3 regions of the Enterococcus sp. DJ147D b genome follow, and region 1 is predicted to be linked to each of the others. Evidence: predicted binding sites of a transcription regulator. Region 1 holds the regulator's gene; each other region holds the start of a gene.
What was found. The regulator CtsR, encoded in region 1, represses protease genes until heat stress. The targets are predictions, from matches to a motif close to TTGGTCAAAAAAGGTCAAANA.

Region 2: clpB (ATP-dependent chaperone ClpB) is a predicted target of CtsR. The motif match lies at 2,174-2,194, and genes of this name have one in related genera.
Region 3: clpP (ATP-dependent Clp endopeptidase proteolytic subunit ClpP) is a predicted target of CtsR. The motif match lies at 3,517-3,537, and genes of this name have one in related genera.

Annotation. Positions count from the first base shown of each region.
Region 1 covers NZ_CM177104.1:2,540,501-2,546,601, forward strand. Annotated here, with positions in the region: gene AC4BD1_RS12000 (ATP-dependent Clp protease ATP-binding subunit) at 1-2,354, opposite strand, end outside; gene AC4BD1_RS12005 (CtsR family transcriptional regulator) at 2,361-2,828, opposite strand; tRNA gene AC4BD1_RS12010 (tRNA-Arg) at 2,974-3,047, opposite strand; tRNA gene AC4BD1_RS12015 (tRNA-Pro) at 3,102-3,175, opposite strand; tRNA gene AC4BD1_RS12020 (tRNA-Arg) at 3,193-3,266, opposite strand; tRNA gene AC4BD1_RS12025 (tRNA-Leu) at 3,278-3,363, opposite strand; tRNA gene AC4BD1_RS12030 (tRNA-Gly) at 3,380-3,451, opposite strand; tRNA gene AC4BD1_RS12035 (tRNA-Thr) at 3,462-3,534, opposite strand; tRNA gene AC4BD1_RS12040 (tRNA-Leu) at 3,557-3,638, opposite strand; tRNA gene AC4BD1_RS12045 (tRNA-Lys) at 3,646-3,718, opposite strand; tRNA gene AC4BD1_RS12050 (tRNA-Val) at 3,722-3,794, opposite strand; rRNA gene rrf (5S ribosomal RNA) at 3,808-3,923, opposite strand; rRNA gene AC4BD1_RS12060 (23S ribosomal RNA) at 4,016-6,101, opposite strand, start outside.
Region 2 covers NZ_CM177104.1:1,152,808-1,158,908, forward strand. Annotated here, with positions in the region: gene AC4BD1_RS05540 (diacylglycerol/lipid kinase family protein) at 1-696, shown strand, start outside; gene AC4BD1_RS05545 (DUF1294 domain-containing protein) at 758-1,030, shown strand; gene AC4BD1_RS05550 (lysylphosphatidylglycerol synthase transmembrane domain-containing protein) at 1,041-2,099, shown strand; gene clpB (ATP-dependent chaperone ClpB) at 2,272-4,881, shown strand; gene AC4BD1_RS05560 (DUF2238 domain-containing protein) at 4,957-5,628, opposite strand; gene AC4BD1_RS05565 (nucleoside 2-deoxyribosyltransferase) at 5,625-6,101, opposite strand, start outside.
Region 3 covers NZ_CM177104.1:1,927,503-1,933,603, forward strand. Annotated here, with positions in the region: gene hflX (GTPase HflX) at 1-961, opposite strand, end outside; gene miaA (tRNA (adenosine(37)-N6)-dimethylallyltransferase MiaA) at 958-1,887, opposite strand; gene AC4BD1_RS09095 (glycerophosphodiester phosphodiesterase) at 1,895-2,626, opposite strand; gene AC4BD1_RS09100 (hypothetical protein) at 2,907-3,434, opposite strand; gene clpP (ATP-dependent Clp endopeptidase proteolytic subunit ClpP) at 3,618-4,211, shown strand; gene AC4BD1_RS09110 (TetR/AcrR family transcriptional regulator) at 4,471-5,049, opposite strand; gene nfsA (oxygen-insensitive NADPH nitroreductase) at 5,082-5,822, opposite strand; gene AC4BD1_RS09120 (MFS transporter) at 6,033-6,101, opposite strand, start outside.

The DNA of each region.
Region 1 (6,101 bases):
TCAACTTCTTTTTGAAGTGCACGACGGATTGGACGAGCACCATACTCTGGATCAAAACCAGCTTTACCAATGATATCAATCGCTGCTTGGGTAATTTTCACTTCAATGTCTTGGTCTGCTAAACGTTTTACAATCGCTTTGCTCATAATTTGAACAATTTCACGAATTTCTTCTTTGTTCAGAGAGTGGAAGACTACTGTTTCATCAATTCTGTTCAAGAATTCGGGGCGAAAAGCTTTCTTTAATTCTTCTAAGATTCTTTTTTGCATTGCTTTATGATCTTTCGTTACATCTTGGACATTAAATCCGACATTTTTTTCTTCTCTAATTTGTGTCGCACCAATGTTCGATGTCATAATTAGAATTGTATTTCTAAAATCAACTTTTCTTCCCTTAGAATCTGTCAAATGACCATCATCAAGTACTTGCAATAGTAAATTAAAAACATCTGGATGTGCTTTTTCAACTTCATCTAACAAGATAACTGAATAGGGTTTTTGACGAATTTTTTCTGTTAATTGTCCACCTTCATCATAACCAACATATCCTGGAGGCGAGCCAATCAAACGACTAGTACTATATTTTTCCATAAATTCAGACATATCTACACGAATTAATGATTCTTCGCTACCAAACATCACTTCAGATAATGCTTTTGCAAGTTCTGTTTTCCCGACACCTGTTGGCCCAAGAAACATGAATGAACCAATCGGTCGTTGTGGATCTTTCAAACCACTTCGTGCACGACGGATTGCTCTAGAAACTGCTTTAACCGCTTCATCTTGTCCTACTACTCGTTCATGTAATAATGCTTCTAATTCTAATAAACGTTCGCTTTCTTTTTTCTCCAGTTGCTGTAATGGAACGCCTGTCCATTCAGAAACTACTGTTGCGACATCTTCATCAGTCACTCGATTGGCATAACCATTCGTATTTTTTTCTTCAATCAATAAAAGTTTTTCAAGTTTTTGTGTAGCTTTCTTTTCTTTATTACGCAAAAGGGCCGCGGTTTCAAAATCTTGTTTCTGAATGGCTCTTTCTTTCTCAATAACCAAACGCTCAATCTCAGCTTTAACTACTGTAGTCTCGCTTACATCACTTGTTTGATCTAACCGAACTTTTGCTGCAGATTCATCAATCAAATCAATTGCCTTATCTGGAAGTTGCCTTGAATTGATGTAGCGAACAGAAAGAGTAACGGCGGCACGCAAAGCTTCGTCTGTAATTGCTACACCATGATGCTCTTCATAACGTGAACGTAGACCTCGCAAAATTTCTTCTGCTTCTTCAGTTGAAGGTTCATCGACTTGAATACGCGCAAAACGTCTTTCTAAAGCAGAATCTTTTTCAATATATTTTTGGTATTCATCTAAAGTTGTCGCGCCAATTGTTTGAAGCTCACCACGCGCTAACGCTGGTTTTAAAATATTTGATGCATCAATTGCGCCTTCCGCACCACCTGCACCTATCAGTGTATGCAACTCATCAATGAACAAAATAACTTGACCATCATTGTAAATTTCATCAATTACTTTCTTCATACGATCTTCAAATTCACCACGATATTTTGTTCCTGCTACTAAAGAACCCATATCTAACATCATCAAACGTTTTGAACGCATTTCTTCAGGTACTTCACCTAGAATAATTTTCTGAGCCAATCCTTCGGCGATAGCTGTTTTACCTACACCTGGTTCCCCAACAAGGACTGGATTATTTTTTGTTCGTCGACTTAATACTTGGATTACTCTTTTTACTTCTTTTGAACGACCTACAACAGGATCTAATTTATTTTCTTTAGCTAGTTTGGTTAAATCGCGAGCTAACGAGTCTAAAGTTGGTGTTCCTTTAACAGTTTGGCGCTTGTCTTGTGGATTTCTGCGACGACTAGCATTATTTTTAAGACCTTCATTCATGCCCATTTTTCGTTTAAGCATTTGACGAACAGTAGCAACATCTACTCCTAAGTTAATAAGAATACGTGTAGCCATAATACTCTCATCTTTCAACAAACTAGATAAAATTTGTTCTGTACCTATTTTTTGAATATTCATTTTTTTTGCTTCGCTATTTGCTAGTGCAAAAACTTGTTTCATTCGTGGTGAGTATGGAAGATAAATTCCTTCTACATACTTATTTACGCCACCATAACCAATTAAATGTTCAATTTCTTCATAAATATCTGTTTCATTTACGCCTAACTCACGTAAAACTTTCCCAGCAATTCCATTAGGTTCTAAAACTAAAGCTAATAAAATATGCTCAGAACTAACAGATTGGTGTTTTAATCTTTTTGCTTCATCTTGTGCGATTTCCAAGACTACTTGGGCCCGTTCATTAAAAAGTTCTTCCATCAATCTTCACTTCCCATCTTCATAACTTAACCGTTCTAAAAAAGCTCGTAGAATTCTAGCACGAATATGACCTTCCAGGTCACTGTAATTTAGAGTGCTTTTTGCAATAGCACTAAGCATTAAATTTCCTTCTTTTTTTGTAATCATTTTATCCTCATATAATTTTTGGATAATTGAAAATGAATCTTTTTCACTGATTGTTTCATCAAATAGCTGATTAATTTGGTCTAACATATGTCTCTTGTCAGAAATTCGAACTTTTGCAATTCTAATATAGCCACCACCGCCGCGTTTACTTTCTACTAAATAACCGCGTTGAATAGTAAAGCGAGTGTTTATAACATAATTTATTTGCGAAGGAACGCAGTTAAAGAGGTCTGCCATTTCAATCCTTCGAATCTCAATCATTTCATTTTCTTCTAAAATTTTTTTTATATATGACTCAATTAAATCCGAGGTATTTTGATGTGCCATCTTCTTCATTCCCTTTGACTAATATTGACCTTAATTATAGCTAATTTAAACAAAGAATGAAAGGAGAATGCCTTTAGTTAATAAAAGTTTCAATAAAATACCATTTTAAACCAAAAAAAATACGGAATAAACTATTCCGTATTAACGCGCCCAAGAGGAGTCGAACCCCTAACCTTTTGATCCGTAGTCAAACACTCTATCCAGTTGAGCTATGGGCGCATATTCAATTTATAAAAATTATAAAACGAATTCAACAAAAAATCAATAAAAAAATCGGGAAGACAGGATTCGAACCTGCGACCCCTTGGTCCCAAACCAAGTGCTCTACCAAGCTGAGCTACTTCCCGAAAAAATAAAAAGACTACGCGCCCAAGAGGAGTCGAACCCCTAACCTTTTGATCCGTAGTCAAACACTCTATCCAGTTGAGCTATGGGCGCATATGTGTTAATGCCGAGGACCGGAATCGAACCGGTACGGTGATCACTCACCGCAGGATTTTAAGTCCTGTGCGTCTGCCAGTTCCGCCACCCCGGCGTTTTGATAATGGCAAAGCGGAAAACGGGGTTCGAACCCGCGACCCCCACCTTGGCAAGGTGGTGCTCTACCACTGAGCTATTTCCGCATAAACTTGATGCCGGCTAAAGGATTTGAACCCTCGACCCTCTGATTACAAATCAGATGCTCTACCAACTGAGCTAAGCCGGCTTGAATAGATATATTCATATAATGCGGGTGAAGGGACTTGAACCCCCACGCCGTAAGGCGCTAGATCCTAAATCTAGTGCGTCTGCCAATTCCGCCACACCCGCAAAAATATGAGCCGTACAGGGCTCGAACCTGTGACCCTCTGATTAAAAGTCAGATGCTCTACCAACTGAGCTAACGGCTCATATGGAGGTTAACGGGTTCGAACCGCTGACCCTCTGCTTGTAAGGCAGATGCTCTCCCAGCTGAGCTAAACCTCCATTGATAACTTAAGCGTGGCGACGTCCTACTCTCACAAGGGGCAACCCCTCACTACAATCGGCGCTAAGAAGCTTAACTTCTGTGTTCGGCATGGTTACAGGTGTATCCTTCTCGCTATCGCCACCACACTGTGGTGTTATCTTATTGAGTTTGCTTTTGCTCACTCAAAACTGGATTTGAAGTAATCTCAAACTCTTCCGAGTTTTTTCTTTTACCATTCTTGGTTAAGTCCTCGATCGATTAGTATCAGTCCGCTCCATACATCACTGTACTTCCACTTCTGACCTATCTACCTGATCATCTCTCAGGGATCTTACTTTCTTAAAGAAATGGGAAATCTCATCTTGAGGTGGGCTTCACACTTAGATGCTTTCAGCGTTTATCCCTTCCCTACATAGCTACCCAGCAATGCCCTTGGCAGAACAACTGGTACACCAGCGGTAAGTCCATCCCGGTCCTCTCGTACTAAGGACAGCTCCTCTCAAATTTCCAACGCCCGCGACGGATAGGGACCGAACTGTCTCACGACGTTCTGAACCCAGCTCGCGTGCCGCTTTAATGGGCGAACAGCCCAACCCTTGGGACCGACTACAGCCCCAGGATGCGACGAGCCGACATCGAGGTGCCAAACCTCCCCGTCGATGTGGACTCTTGGGGGAGATAAGCCTGTTATCCCCAGGGTAGCTTTTATCCGTTGAGCGATGGCCCTTCCATGCGGAACCACCGGATCACTAAGCCCGACTTTCGTCCCTGCTCGACTTGTTGGTCTCGCAGTCAAGCTCCCTTCTGCCTTTACACTCTTCGAATGATTTCCAACCATTCTGAGGGAACCTTTGGGCGCCTCCGTTACCTTTTAGGAGGCGACCGCCCCAGTCAAACTGCCCATCTGACACTGTCTCCCACCACGATTAGTGGTGCGGGTTAGAGTGGCCATAACGCAGGGGTAGTATCCCACCAGCGCCTCCATCGAAACTAGCGTTCCGATTTCTACGGCTCCTACCTATCCTGTACATGCGGTACAGACACTCAATATCAAACTACAGTAAAGCTCCATGGGGTCTTTCCGTCCTGTCGCGGGTAACCTGCATCTTCACAGGTACTAAAATTTCACCGAGTCTCTCGTTGAGACAGTGCCCAAATCGTTACGCCTTTCGTGCGGGTCGGAACTTACCCGACAAGGAATTTCGCTACCTTAGGACCGTTATAGTTACGGCCGCCGTTTACTGGGGCTTCAATTCGTACCTTCGCTTACGCTAAGCACTCCTCTTAACCTTCCAGCACCGGGCAGGCGTCAGCCCCTATACTTCATCTTACGATTTTGCAGAGACCTGTGTTTTTGATAAACAGTCGCTTGGGCCTATTCACTGCGGCTGATCTGACGATCAGCACCCCTTCTCCCGAAGTTACGGGGTCATTTTGCCGAGTTCCTTAACGAGAGTTCTCTCGCTCACCTTAGGATTCTCTCCTCGACTACCTGTGTCGGTTTGCGGTACGGGCCATTGTTTTCTCACTAGAAGCTTTTCTTGGCAGTGTGACATCAGGAACTTCGGTACTATTATTTCCCTCCCCATCACAGCTTGTCCTTAAAAGATTAAGCATTTGACTCAACCTAAGACTTACTGCTTGGACAGACATTTCCAATCGTCTGCTTTCCTTAGCCTCCTGCGTCCCTCCATTGCTCAAACAAAAACAACGGGTACAGGAATATCAACCTGTTATCCATCGCCTACGCCTTTCGGCCTCGGCTTAGGTCCCGACTAACCCTGGGCGGACGAGCCTTCCCCAGGAAACCTTAGTCATTCGGTGGACAGGATTCTCACCTGTCTTTCGCTACTCATACCGGCATTCTCACTTCTAAGCGCTCCAGTAGTCCTCACGATCTACCTTCAACGCCCTTAGAACGCTCTCCTACCATAACACCATAGGTGTTATCCACAGCTTCGGTAATATGTTTAGCCCCGGTACATTTTCGGCGCAGGGTCACTCGACTAGTGAGCTATTACGCACTCTTTAAATGGTGGCTGCTTCTGAGCCAACATCCTAGTTGTCTGTGCAACCCCACATCCTTTTCCACTTAACATATATTTTGGGACCTTAGCTGGTGGTCTGGGCTGTTTCCCTTTCGACTATGGATCTTATCACTCACAGTCTGACTCCCGGATATGAATGAATGGCATTCGGAGTTTATCTGAATTCGGTAACCCGAGATGGGCCCCTAGTCCAAACAGTGCTCTACCTCCATCATTCTCAATTCCGAGGCTAGCCCTAAAGCTATTTCGGAGAGAACCAGCTATCTCCAAGTTCGT
Region 2 (6,101 bases), 1.2 Mb from region 1:
GGTGACGGAACGATTCATCATATTGTTAAAGCTTTTAAAAAAACAATCGGAAATTATCATATTGGTTTGTTACCAGGAGGAACGGTGAACAATCTCGCTCGCGTATTAGAAATTCCTTTAGAAAAAGAAGTAGCTGCTGATGTCATTTTAGCAGCACAGACGAGAGCTATAGATTACGGAACGGTCAACGATTCAGTCATTATCTCAACGTTAACAGTTGGCTTATTAGCTGATACAGCAATGCGTGTGAGCCAAGAAGAAAAGCAAAAATTTGGGCCGTGGGCATTTGCTAAACGATTCATTAAACTGGTCGTGCAAAAACGTCGCTACCGTTTAAAAATCCAAACAGATGACAAAAAATGGGAACAAAAAGCGCAACTACTAACGGTTACCATGACGAACTCAGTAGGTGGATATACAAATTTTGATGATTTAGCAAGCCCTGATGATGGGAAATTTCACGTGACGATCATTCCTAAATTGAATTTCTTTTCTTACATCTTTTATTTACCACGGATTATTCGAGGAAAATTCTACACTGTTCCGGGAATTGATTATTACACAACGAGTGAATTACAGCTTGACAGTGAAAAGAAAGTAGGCACGCGAACAGATGGAGACACGACAGATGATTTACCAATTAAGATGACAGTGGTACCAAAAGGGTTGACTGTTTATGTACCAATCAATAAATAGCCTTTACATTCAATAGTAGTTTAGGGTAATCTTAAAAAGTACGATTTGAAAAGGAGAAAAGATGGAAGTTTTGATACACAACCCTTTATGGTTCTATTTGATTATTGTTAATTTGTATTTGTTTTGTTTGATGGGCTATGATAAACACCAAGCAAGAGTTGGCGCATGGCGCGTTCCTGAAAGCAATTTGATTTTTGTTAGCCTGCTTGGTGGTGGATTGGGAGGATTGATTGCTCGTAAAGTTTTTCGCCATAAGACATTAAAGAAAAAATTCACGATTGGCTTTACTGCAGGTGTGATTGTTGATGTAATTTTGATTTATTTTTTCCATTAAGGAGTAACGGATGTCGAATAAACGAACAAAAACGAAATTATTTTTAAACTTACTATTATTATTATTGATTCTTGGCATCATCTACTATTTGATTCAACATTCATTAGCAGACATTTTAGCAGAATTATTATCAACAAGTTTTGTTGTATTACTTGGTGTTCTTTTGTTGGGAACAATTTACCAGATAGCGGAAGGTCGTTCCATTAAAGAAATTGCGAGGCCTTTTGCTCCAGAGTTTTCAACGAAGGATGGTTTTTGGACTTCCTGCTACGTGGCATTTTATCGAATTGTTTCTTTTGGTACAGGAACCTTGATTTCTGAAGTCTATTTTTATAACAAAAAAGGGATGCGGTTTTCGCAAGGGGTAGGGGTAACAGCTTTACACATGATTATGTACAAGATGGCAGTCATCACCTACGCAGTAATCGGCTTATTGATCCAATTTTCATTGTTTTATACGAAAGCACCAAAAATGATCCCTTTTATTTTAGCAGGAATCATTTTAACAATTGTTATTGTGAGTGCTTTGTTAGTTTTATCAATAAGTCTCAATGTCCAAGTATTGTTTGTAAAACTAGCTAATCGACTGTGTAAACGAAACAAGACACGAGCATTAGTTGATAATTGGAATATCCAGATTTATTCGTTACGCGAAACAGTTCAAACAATCGTAAAAGATCGGACAGCATTGGGCTGGATTTATTTTTGGAATTTAGTTAAGTTACTCTTTTGGTACATTATTCCTTATTTGACTCTAGTTGAGAATCACCCATCAGTGGACTTTTTACTCACATTTTCTTTTGTTAGTTTTTCTGTAGTCTTAGCAGGAGTCTTGCCAACTCCAGGTGGGATTGGTTCATTTGAATTTGTGTATTTGTTATTATTCCGTCCACTTGTTGGAACCGTTGATGCGGTATCTTCGTTATTGTTGTATCGCTTTAGTTCATTTGTATTACCATTTATCTATGGCATGTTCTACGTTCTAGTTGAACGACGAGCAGTCATCAAACAAGAAATTAATGAGGTTAGACGAAAAAAAGTCAGTGAGTCTAGCCGAGAAGAAATATAAAAAGTCTAAAGGTAGAGAACCTGTTTCAGTTGTTCTTTTACTTTTAGATTTTTTTTTGAAAAGTCAGAGTTTATTCTTTGACCAATGTTGACCAAAAGGGTATAATGTTTGTTGTAGGATTGATAAGTAAGAAACAATTATCCTTGAACTTTCAATATAGGAGGTAGTTTATATGAATATTGAAAAAATGACAACTACGCTTCAAGAAGCGATTGCAGAAGCACAGCAAGTTGCTGTGACGCGAAAACATCAAGAAATTGATATTGCGCATCTTTGGAAGATCTTTTTACAACCAAGTCATTTTGGACGGAATTTCTATACGGATGCGGGAGTTGACGTTGATCAATTTGAACGCGAAGTTGACCGCTTATTAGATGAATATCCAAGTGTTTCAGGTGGGAATATTCAGTATGGTCAAAATTTAAGTCAAAATTTATTTAGCTTGTTAAATGAAGCAGACCAATTAAAAGAAAGCTTTGGAGATGAATTTCTATCAACAGAAATCGTTATCCTAGCATTGATGAAATTAAAACATTATCCTTTAACAACTTATTTAGTTAAACAAGGAATCACAGAAAAAGAACTTCGGAAAAACATTGAAGACATGCGAGGAGGGGAAAAAGTGACCTCAAAAAATCAAGAAGAACAATACAAAGCATTAGAAAAGTACGGTGTGGACTTAGTACAACAAGTCCGTAGTGGCAAAATGGATCCAATCATCGGACGTGATGAAGAAATTCGAGATGTGATCCGAATTCTTTCGCGAAAAACAAAGAATAACCCCGTTTTGATTGGGGAGCCTGGGGTTGGTAAAACTGCGATCGTCGAAGGCTTAGCACAACGAATCGTTCGTAAAGATGTTCCAGAAAACTTGAAAGATAAAACCATTTTTTCATTAGATATGGGCGCATTGATTGCAGGAGCAAAATTCCGCGGTGAATTTGAAGAACGATTGAAAGCTGTTTTGAAAGAAGTAACAAAAAGTGAAGGCAGAATCATCCTATTTATTGATGAAATTCATAACATTGTAGGGGCTGGTAAAACAGAAGGCAGTATGGACGCTGGAAACTTACTAAAACCAATGCTTGCTCGTGGTGAACTACATTTGATCGGCGCAACAACTTTAGATGAATATCGTCAATATATGGAAAAAGATAAAGCTTTGGAACGTCGTTTCCAAAAAGTGTTGGTGAAAGAACCAACTGTTGAAGACACCATTAGTATTTTACGTGGTTTAAAAGAACGATTTGAAATACACCATGGGGTCAATATCCATGACAATGCTCTGGTTGCAGCTGCTACTTTATCGGATCGTTATATAACAGATCGTTTTTTACCAGATAAAGCAATCGATTTAATTGATGAAGCAAGTGCTACGATTCGTGTTGAAATGAACTCAATGCCTACGGAACTTGACCAAGTCACTCGTCGATTAATGCAATTAGAAATCGAAGAGGCAGCTTTGAAAAAAGAATCAGATGATGCAAGTAAAAAACGTTTGAAAAATCTTCAAGAAGAACTAGCGGACTTACGTGAAGAAGCAAATGCGATGAAGATGCAATGGGAAACAGAAAAAGAAGAAGTAAATACTGTTTCAACAAAGCGTGCGGAAATCGACAAAGCCAAACACGAATTAGAAGATGCAGAAAATAATTATGATTTAGAACGTGCGGCTGTCTTACGTCATGGAACAATTCCTCAACTAGAAAAAGAATTAAAAGAACTAGAAGCTAAAGCTAAAAATGATGATATCAAAATGGTTCAAGAATCCGTGACTGAAAATGAAATCGCACAAGTGGTTGGTCGGTTGACAGGTATTCCAGTAACCAAATTGGTTGAAGGTGAACGTGAAAAACTAATCAAACTAAATGAAACATTGCATAAACGTGTGATTGGTCAAGATGAAGCAGTGGATGCTGTAAGTGATGCAGTTATTCGTTCACGTGCTGGATTGCAAGATCCAAATCGTCCACTTGGCTCGTTCTTATTTTTAGGACCAACTGGGGTAGGTAAGACCGAATTAGCTAAAGCACTGGCAGAAAACTTGTTTGATTCCGAAGACCATATGGTTCGAATCGATATGAGTGAATATATGGAAAAACATTCTGTGTCACGATTAGTCGGAGCGCCTCCAGGTTATGTTGGCTATGAAGAGGGCGGTCAATTAACTGAAGCCGTTCGTCGCAATCCATATACGATTGTTTTACTTGATGAAATCGAAAAAGCACATCCGGATGTCTTTAATATTTTATTACAAGTGCTAGATGATGGGCGCTTAACAGATTCCAAAGGGCGAGTGGTTGACTTTAAAAATACCGTGTTGATTATGACAAGTAACATTGGTTCACAACTATTGTTAGAAGGTGTGACAGCGGAAGGCACGATTCCAGAAGCAGTGGAAGAACAAGTACGCACGATTTTGCGTGGAAACTTTAAACCAGAGTTCTTGAACAGAATTGACGATACGATTCTATTCACACCATTAAGTTTGGAAAATGTTAAAGGAATCGTCAATAAAATGGTTGCTCAATTAGCTCGTCGTTTAGAACATCAAGAAATTCAGTTAGAGATTAGCGAAGCCGCAAGAACATGGATTGCCGAAACGGCATATGAACCAGCTTATGGTGCACGTCCATTGAAACGTTTTATCACAAAAGAAGTGGAAACACCTTTAGCAAAAGAAATCGTTGCTGGTCATGTTTTACCAAAATCAAAAGTAACGATTGACTTTCTTGCTGGAAAACTTCACTTTTCAACAGAAGAATTGCCAGAAGAAGAATAAATGGATGAAATAAAAACACTTCAATCATTTCGATTGAAGTGTTTTTATTATGGTATCAGCGCAAGTAAACAAGGGTTATTTCTTTACTTTTTCTAAACGATAACTTTTGAAGTAAGCTAAATTCTTTCGGCTGTTTGCCCAAGCAAAGATTCCCATGAATAGGGCGCCCATTGTATTCGTAAATAAATCGCCCATTGTGTCCATCAAAGCAGCTCGCCCGATAAATAACGTTCCGTTAGAAGCGGCAAATCGTTGTAAATTCATTCCTAAGAATTGATCACAAAGAAACTCCCAGAATTCCCAAAAAACACCACAGGTTCCAGCAAAAGCAAAACCAAATAATAGAAATAACCAAGGACTAGTTTTTTCAATCGTCGCGTCTTTCATTAAATAACCAATCAAACCATAACCTAATGCTGTTAGAACCATTGGGCTAACAGCATGAAGGATTTTGTCCCAAAAGGGAATGATGCTGATCAAATGCAACCCTGTGCCTAAAAAGACAGAAATGAAAAGAAAAAACCAATAAAACAAAACAATCGCAGCAGGGATTTTTATTTTAACTAGTTTGAAAATAATCTGTGGTAGGAAAATCAAGACGATACCAGCTAAAGATTCGACAATGAAGGTGATTCCTTGGGTAGTAGAATATTTTTGCGTAACAAATTCAAAAATATTGTAACTAACAACAAAAACTCCAAAAGCTAGTAGAGCAATTTGCACTTTTTTTAACTCATTAATAATCATTGTGAGACCTCCTCAGTTAAGTACTCTTTAATTTTTTCCAATAATTCGGTTTCTGAAGCGACCACTTCACCATTTAATTTGATTAAGCCGACGGTATAAAGGTTCAGATAATGAAATTGGTTTTCTGCAACTTCTTGTAAAGCAGCAATTTTTTTAGGATGTGTTCCACCTTGTTGACGGGTATCTGTATATAGACCAATCACGGGAATTCCTTTTGCATAAGCAACACCAATTTCAGATGCCACTCCAGCATCAATCGTTAATCCATCAAGTAATGCAACCATCAACTGACTTTCCAAAACTTTTTCAGTATCTGCCAATGCAATCATTTGACTATTGGCATAAGCTGTTTTATCGTTGATTGCTTCATTTTCTTGTGGTAAATAAACAGCAATTTTTGGTGAAATCTCGCGAATTTGAGCAACAAGATTAGCGTTGTATAAAAGGTCGCTTTTAGCGAACATAGGTCCAGC
Region 3 (6,101 bases), 610 kb from region 1:
CTTGGTCTGCTTTATTATAAATGGTCAAGATTGGTATGTCTTTCATCTTAAGTTCATCCATTAATTTCAGAACCGTTTGTTCCTGTAAAATTCGTTCAGGTGCACTAGCATCCACGACATGTAGAAGTAAATCCATATTTTGACTTTCTTCTAAAGTTGAATGAAATGCATCAATCAGCTGGGTTGGCAAATCTTGAATAAAACCAACAGTATCTGTCATTGTCACTTCAAATCCTTCAGGAAAATGCCATTTTTTCGTCAATGGATCAAGTGTTGCAAATAACTGATCCTTTGAATACGTATCTGCTTGGGTCAATAGATTTAAAATCGTTGATTTTCCAGCATTCGTGTAACCAATCAGACCAATTTGAAAAATCTCATTATTTTTTCGCTGTTGCCGATTACGCTCGCGATGTGCTTCAACTTCTTTCAGTTCACGTTTGACTGCATAGATTTTGTTGCGAATATGGCGACGATCCGTTTCCAGTTTTGTTTCACCAGGCCCTCTTGTTCCAATTCCCCCGCCTAAACGAGACAAAGTCTTCCCTTGCCCCACCAATCGTGGCAACAAATATTCAAGCTGTGCCAGCTCTACTTGCAGTTTGCCTTCTCTTGAACGTGCGCGCATCGCAAAAATATCTAAAATCAATTGTACTCGGTCGATAACCGGTAATCCTACGGTATCCGAAATGATTTGACTTTGTCGTGGCGTTAGCTCATGGTTAAAAATGATTAAATCTGCTTCATAAGCAGTTGCTTGCTGGACTAATTCTTCTAATTTTCCTTTACCAATCAATGTTTGGCGATCAACTTGCGGTCTTTTTTGTGTAAGCGAAAAAACCACTTCTCCTGCTGCAGTTTTCGTCAGTTGAATCAATTCTTTCATTGATTCTGCAAAATAATGTTGATTTTTTTCCGTTTCAACCCCGACAACCACCACTTTTTCTTTCTCTTCAATCATTGTGATTCCTCCAGCCATTTTTGAATTTCCGTTTCAATTACTTGTTGTTCCTCAGGCTGCTCTATTAAATCAAACCACTGAGCAGTTAGTCGATTTCTAAACCAAGTAAGTTGTCGTTTTGCATAACGTCTGGAATTTTGTTTAATTTGTTCTACGACTTCTGCTAAAGAACCCTGTCCGTTAAAATAAGGAAAAAATTCTTTGTACCCAATTCCTTGACTTGCTTGTGTATCACCTAATTGATAAACAAAATGTGCCTCATCCTCCAAACCAGCTTTTAGCATCAGATCCACTCGTAAATTGATTCGTTCATAAAGCTTCTCCCGGTTGGTATCCAAGCCAATCATGTAATAATCGTATAATTGTTTTGGTTGTTCTTTTGGGGCAGTAATGCTGAATCCAGTTGTTTCTAAAACTTCCAGCGCCCGGACAACTTTTCGCTGATTGTTCCAATGAATTTTTTCTGCAGCTTCTGGATCTTTTTCTTTAAGCATCCTCCACAAAGCCTCTTTTCCATATTCATCAGCAAATGTTTCGTATTTTTGGCGAACTAGTTTGGTTTCATCTTGTTGCTTATCTGCAGCACCCAATTGATAATCATAAAGTAAAGACTGAATATACAATCCTGTGCCCCCTGCAATAATTGGCAAATGACCTCTAGCCGTGATTTCAGTAATCAATTGTCTAGCAGACTGCTGAAAATCAGCAACTGAGTAACGTTGCGTCGGCTCGATCACATCAATCAAATGATGTGGTACGCCAGCCATTTCTTTTTTGGTGACCTTCGCTGTTCCAATGTCTAGTTTTTGGTACACTTGCAAGGAATCACCACTAATGATTTCCCCATTAAATTTTTTTGCTAATTCAATGCTCAAAGCTGTTTTACCAACAGCCGTTGGGCCAACAATTACTAATACTTTTTTCATAAGCATCCTACTTTTTCATAAATTGTTTCAGGCGAATGGCTCTCTCAGGATAATCAGTAATGATTCCTGTCACTCCAAGTCCATAGCACCAATTGATTTCTTCTTCTGTATTGATTGTCCATGGTCGAATAGGTTTATCAAACATTCCTACTTGTCCAGATTGTTCTTGCAACCAAGTCTTTTTGGGATGAACACCTTCGATAAATTCGTTTTCCTTTGCGTACATGATTTTATTTTTTGAAGTCCCTGTTAAAACATCTAATTGAACACCGGGTTCTAGTTTCGCCATGCGCTCTAGAGAAGCAAGGTTGAAACTGCAATACCCATGTTCAAACGGCCAAGACTGTTGCAACAAGGCAGAAACTTTATCCTCAATTTGAGGATATTCATACTTATCTGTCTTTAATTCGATCATTAATACACCGCGGTAGTTTTTTTGGAGCAAAAGGTTCAGTACCTCTTTTAAAGTTGGCACTTTTGCCGCAGAAAAATCTTTGCTAAACCAACTACCGGCGTTCAACTTTTTGATTTCTTCCAACGTTTTTTCGCGAAGTAATCCTTTACCATTTGTTGTTCGATCCACTTCTTCATCATGCATCACAACTATTTGGCCATCTGCACTAAGATGAACGTCTAACTCGATTCCATCTGAACCAACACGAACTGCTTCGGCAAATGCTGGCAATGTATTTTCAGGATGTGTTCCGCTACTCCCGCGATGTGCGTAAATCTGTACCATATTCATTCACTCCAATCGAGTACTATTGTAACATATGGAAGAAGTTCTAGCTCAAGCACTGACCCTAGCTGAACAAGGAACAAGTACTTCAAAGAACTCTCGCTGTTTATATATAGCTACGCATTTTTTCGATTTTTTACTTTAAAAAGCTCATAAATAAATTTGTTGCTAAACGCATCCATCATACCAAGCTGAACCAATCTTTTAAGAAAGATTTTCTATCTGCAACAAAAAAGAACCCTGACTCTCGTCAAGGTTCTGCTGCTCATTGATTTTCTAGTTAGCTCCACACGTCATCTTTTGAAAAAAAACCGATTGGTTGTTTCGTCAGATTTTTTAATTGTAGTTTTTTCTCGTTGATCATCTCAGTCAAATTATCACTAAAGTTTTCTAAAATGACACGACCACCTTTATACGCATATCCACCTACTTTCATTGTTTCATCAGGTGAAAGAATTACTTTTCGATGGGCAATTGTTTTGAACAATTCATCTAAAATATAGTTAGGTAAATAAAAATTATTTTGTGTCGCATATGATTGCAAATAAGCAAAATCGTCAATCGTGATGTAGCAGTCATCAAATGCGTCAAAGCTGACATACTCTTCCATTAGAGTGGAACGTTTTTGCAAAATCTCATTGATTTTCTTATTCAATTGATTCAACGTTTCAATTTCTTTGACCTTTAGTTCTAATTCACGTCGACGTGTTTCTTTATTTTCTAAATGGCGCATCTGGATTGCCATGCCAAGATAGACAACCACTGCACCCAAAAGAACGCCGATAAAACCTATGATTCCCACTTCCAAATCTATTGCTCCTCCTTGTTTCTGTTCTCTTTTTATCATAACATAAAGAAGTCTTTCTTCGACCAATTTGTCGAAGTTTTTTCATTTGACCTTTGTTGACCAAAAAGGTATACTTCTTCTTAGGTATTTAAGAACACTTTGTGTTACACTAACTTTGAAAGAATTTTAAGGAGGAAATTTAGAATGAATTTAATTCCTACAGTTATCGAACAATCATCTCGTGGTGAAAGAGCCTACGATATTTATTCTCGTCTATTAAAAGACCGTATCATCATGTTGAGTGGACAAGTAACAGATGATCTTGCAAATTCGATCATTGCACAATTGCTTTTCCTTGATGCTCAAGACTCTGAAAAAGATATTTATCTTTATATCAACTCTCCAGGTGGATCTGTGACAGCAGGTATGGCCATTTATGACACAATGAACTTTGTCAAAGCAGATGTCCAAACAATCGTTATGGGGATGGCTGCTTCAATGGGTAGCTTCTTACTAACCGCTGGTACAAAAGGCAAACGTTTTGCTTTGCCAAATGCAGAAATCATGATTCACCAACCACTTGGTGGCGCACAAGGTCAAGCAACTGAAATTGAAATTGCTGCACGCCACATTTTACAAACTCGTGAACGCTTAAACAAAATCTTAGCTGAACGTACAGGTCAACCACTTGAAGTCATCGAAAAAGATACTGATCGTGACAATTATATGACTGCTCAGCAAGCAAAAGATTATGGCTTGATCGATGAAGTAATGGAAAACAACTCTGCTTTGAAATAAACGGCTAATAGACCAGCACGATTTAACTTTGATCAGTGATAGAATTTCTTATAATTGAAAAGACACAAAAAGAACCAGCCTTATCGTTAATAAGGCTGGTTCTTTTTTAGATAAATTTTTTCCTAAACACTTGATCTGAAGTGATATTTCTCTTGCTCCGTATTTTTCGGGCTACTTTTCTTTATATAAGAGCGTTTCGGTGACATTCGTTATTAACAGTCTGGCAAGAAAATGATTCACTCACACATTGCATGCTCACTCAAAAAGCTGCCATGGCATTTGCTACGATCGTTTTCGCCATTTCTTCACTTTGAACAGACGCATTTAATGTTCGCAAGCCATAATAACTCGTTAGAAACATCGTTGTTAATTCTGTTGCAGTTTTAGCTGTGTTTAATTCCTTCTCATCTATACTACGTTGAATTTCCAGCTGGATTTTTTGCCCTAATACATCCACATGTTTTTTGGTCCAGTGAACAACGGCTTCATCCGTTTTTCCCCGTTCTATAGCTGCATTGATCAGGTAGCATCCTTGTCTTTGATCACCAAAATCCACTGCTACTGCCCAATTCAATAAATTTTCTAACCGTTGCTTGAGCGCGATTGGCTGCGACAAGAGCGCAATTTGTTCTTCCAACCAAAGTTCATGGTAATATTTCAGCGTTTCAACATATAGTGCATGTTTAGTTTCAAACGCGTTGTAAAAACTACCTTTACCGACTCCGATCTTCCGACACAAATGATCAGTGGAACATGCCTCATACCCACGTGCCCAAAATTCATTCATCGCCTTTTCAATTAATTCTTCTTTGCTACATTTTCTTGGTCTTCCTGTCATAAAAAGAGTCACCTACCATTTCTGATCAAAATTTATTTTTTAGCCATGCCTTGTTGATTTAGGAAAGGTTTCGTTTCCGTTCTTGGTAATCTTTTTAGACTACTTAAGACACTTTCAGCCCAAGAATGTTTCTTAGCACCACTTGTTCGATGGGCATAATAATTTTTTGTTTGTTCTTCATATTCATCCACGACTCGGTCTGTCTCATTATTGTATTTATTGACATGATAAATACCTGTAATCGGCATTCTAGGCTTCAAGTCATTTCGTACTTTAGGATAACCGATAACTAATCCAAAGATCGGGAAAACATATTCTGGTAATTCCAGCATTTCAGAAATTTCTACGATGGCGTCACGGATTCCCCCAATGTAACATACGCCCATCCCCATTGATTCTGCTGCTATTGTCATGTTTTGGGCAGCTAAGCTCGCATCTACCGTCCCTACTAAAGTAGCATCTATTCCTTCGAGTGTCAGTTGAATATCAACATTCCTTTTTTTAGCTAATTTATTTAGTCTTTGCATATCTGCGCAAAAGATAAAAAAGTGACTGCCTTCAGCAATAAATGGTTGGTTGCCCGCTAATCGAGCAATTTTTCTTTTGAGCTCTTCCTCTTCGATTCCGATAATCGAATATGCTTGCAAAAAACTGGATGAGGAAGCTGCTTGAGCAGAAAGAATCAATTCTTTCACTTGCGCCTCTGACATTTTTTTATCTGAAAATTGTCGAACAGAAACATGCTTTTGTAATAAATCAATGGTTTCATTCATACTAATTCGTTCCTTTCATTCCGTACTATTTTTTTAGTTTATCATTTTTGTACCAATCAGTCAAAAATCATTTTTTCAAAAGTTAGTAAATAAATTTAGGAACTCTAAATCGATACGCCGTTTTCTTTTTGCTATCCAGGCTATTCTTATGGCTTTATTCATTACAAAAAACAGTCAGAACTAAGTCCTGACTGTTTTGTTTTAACTTACTCATGATGCTTTTTTGTTTTGGGCTTCAATAACTTTCTTTTGCTCTAAATCAGCTTTTATTTGCGGATA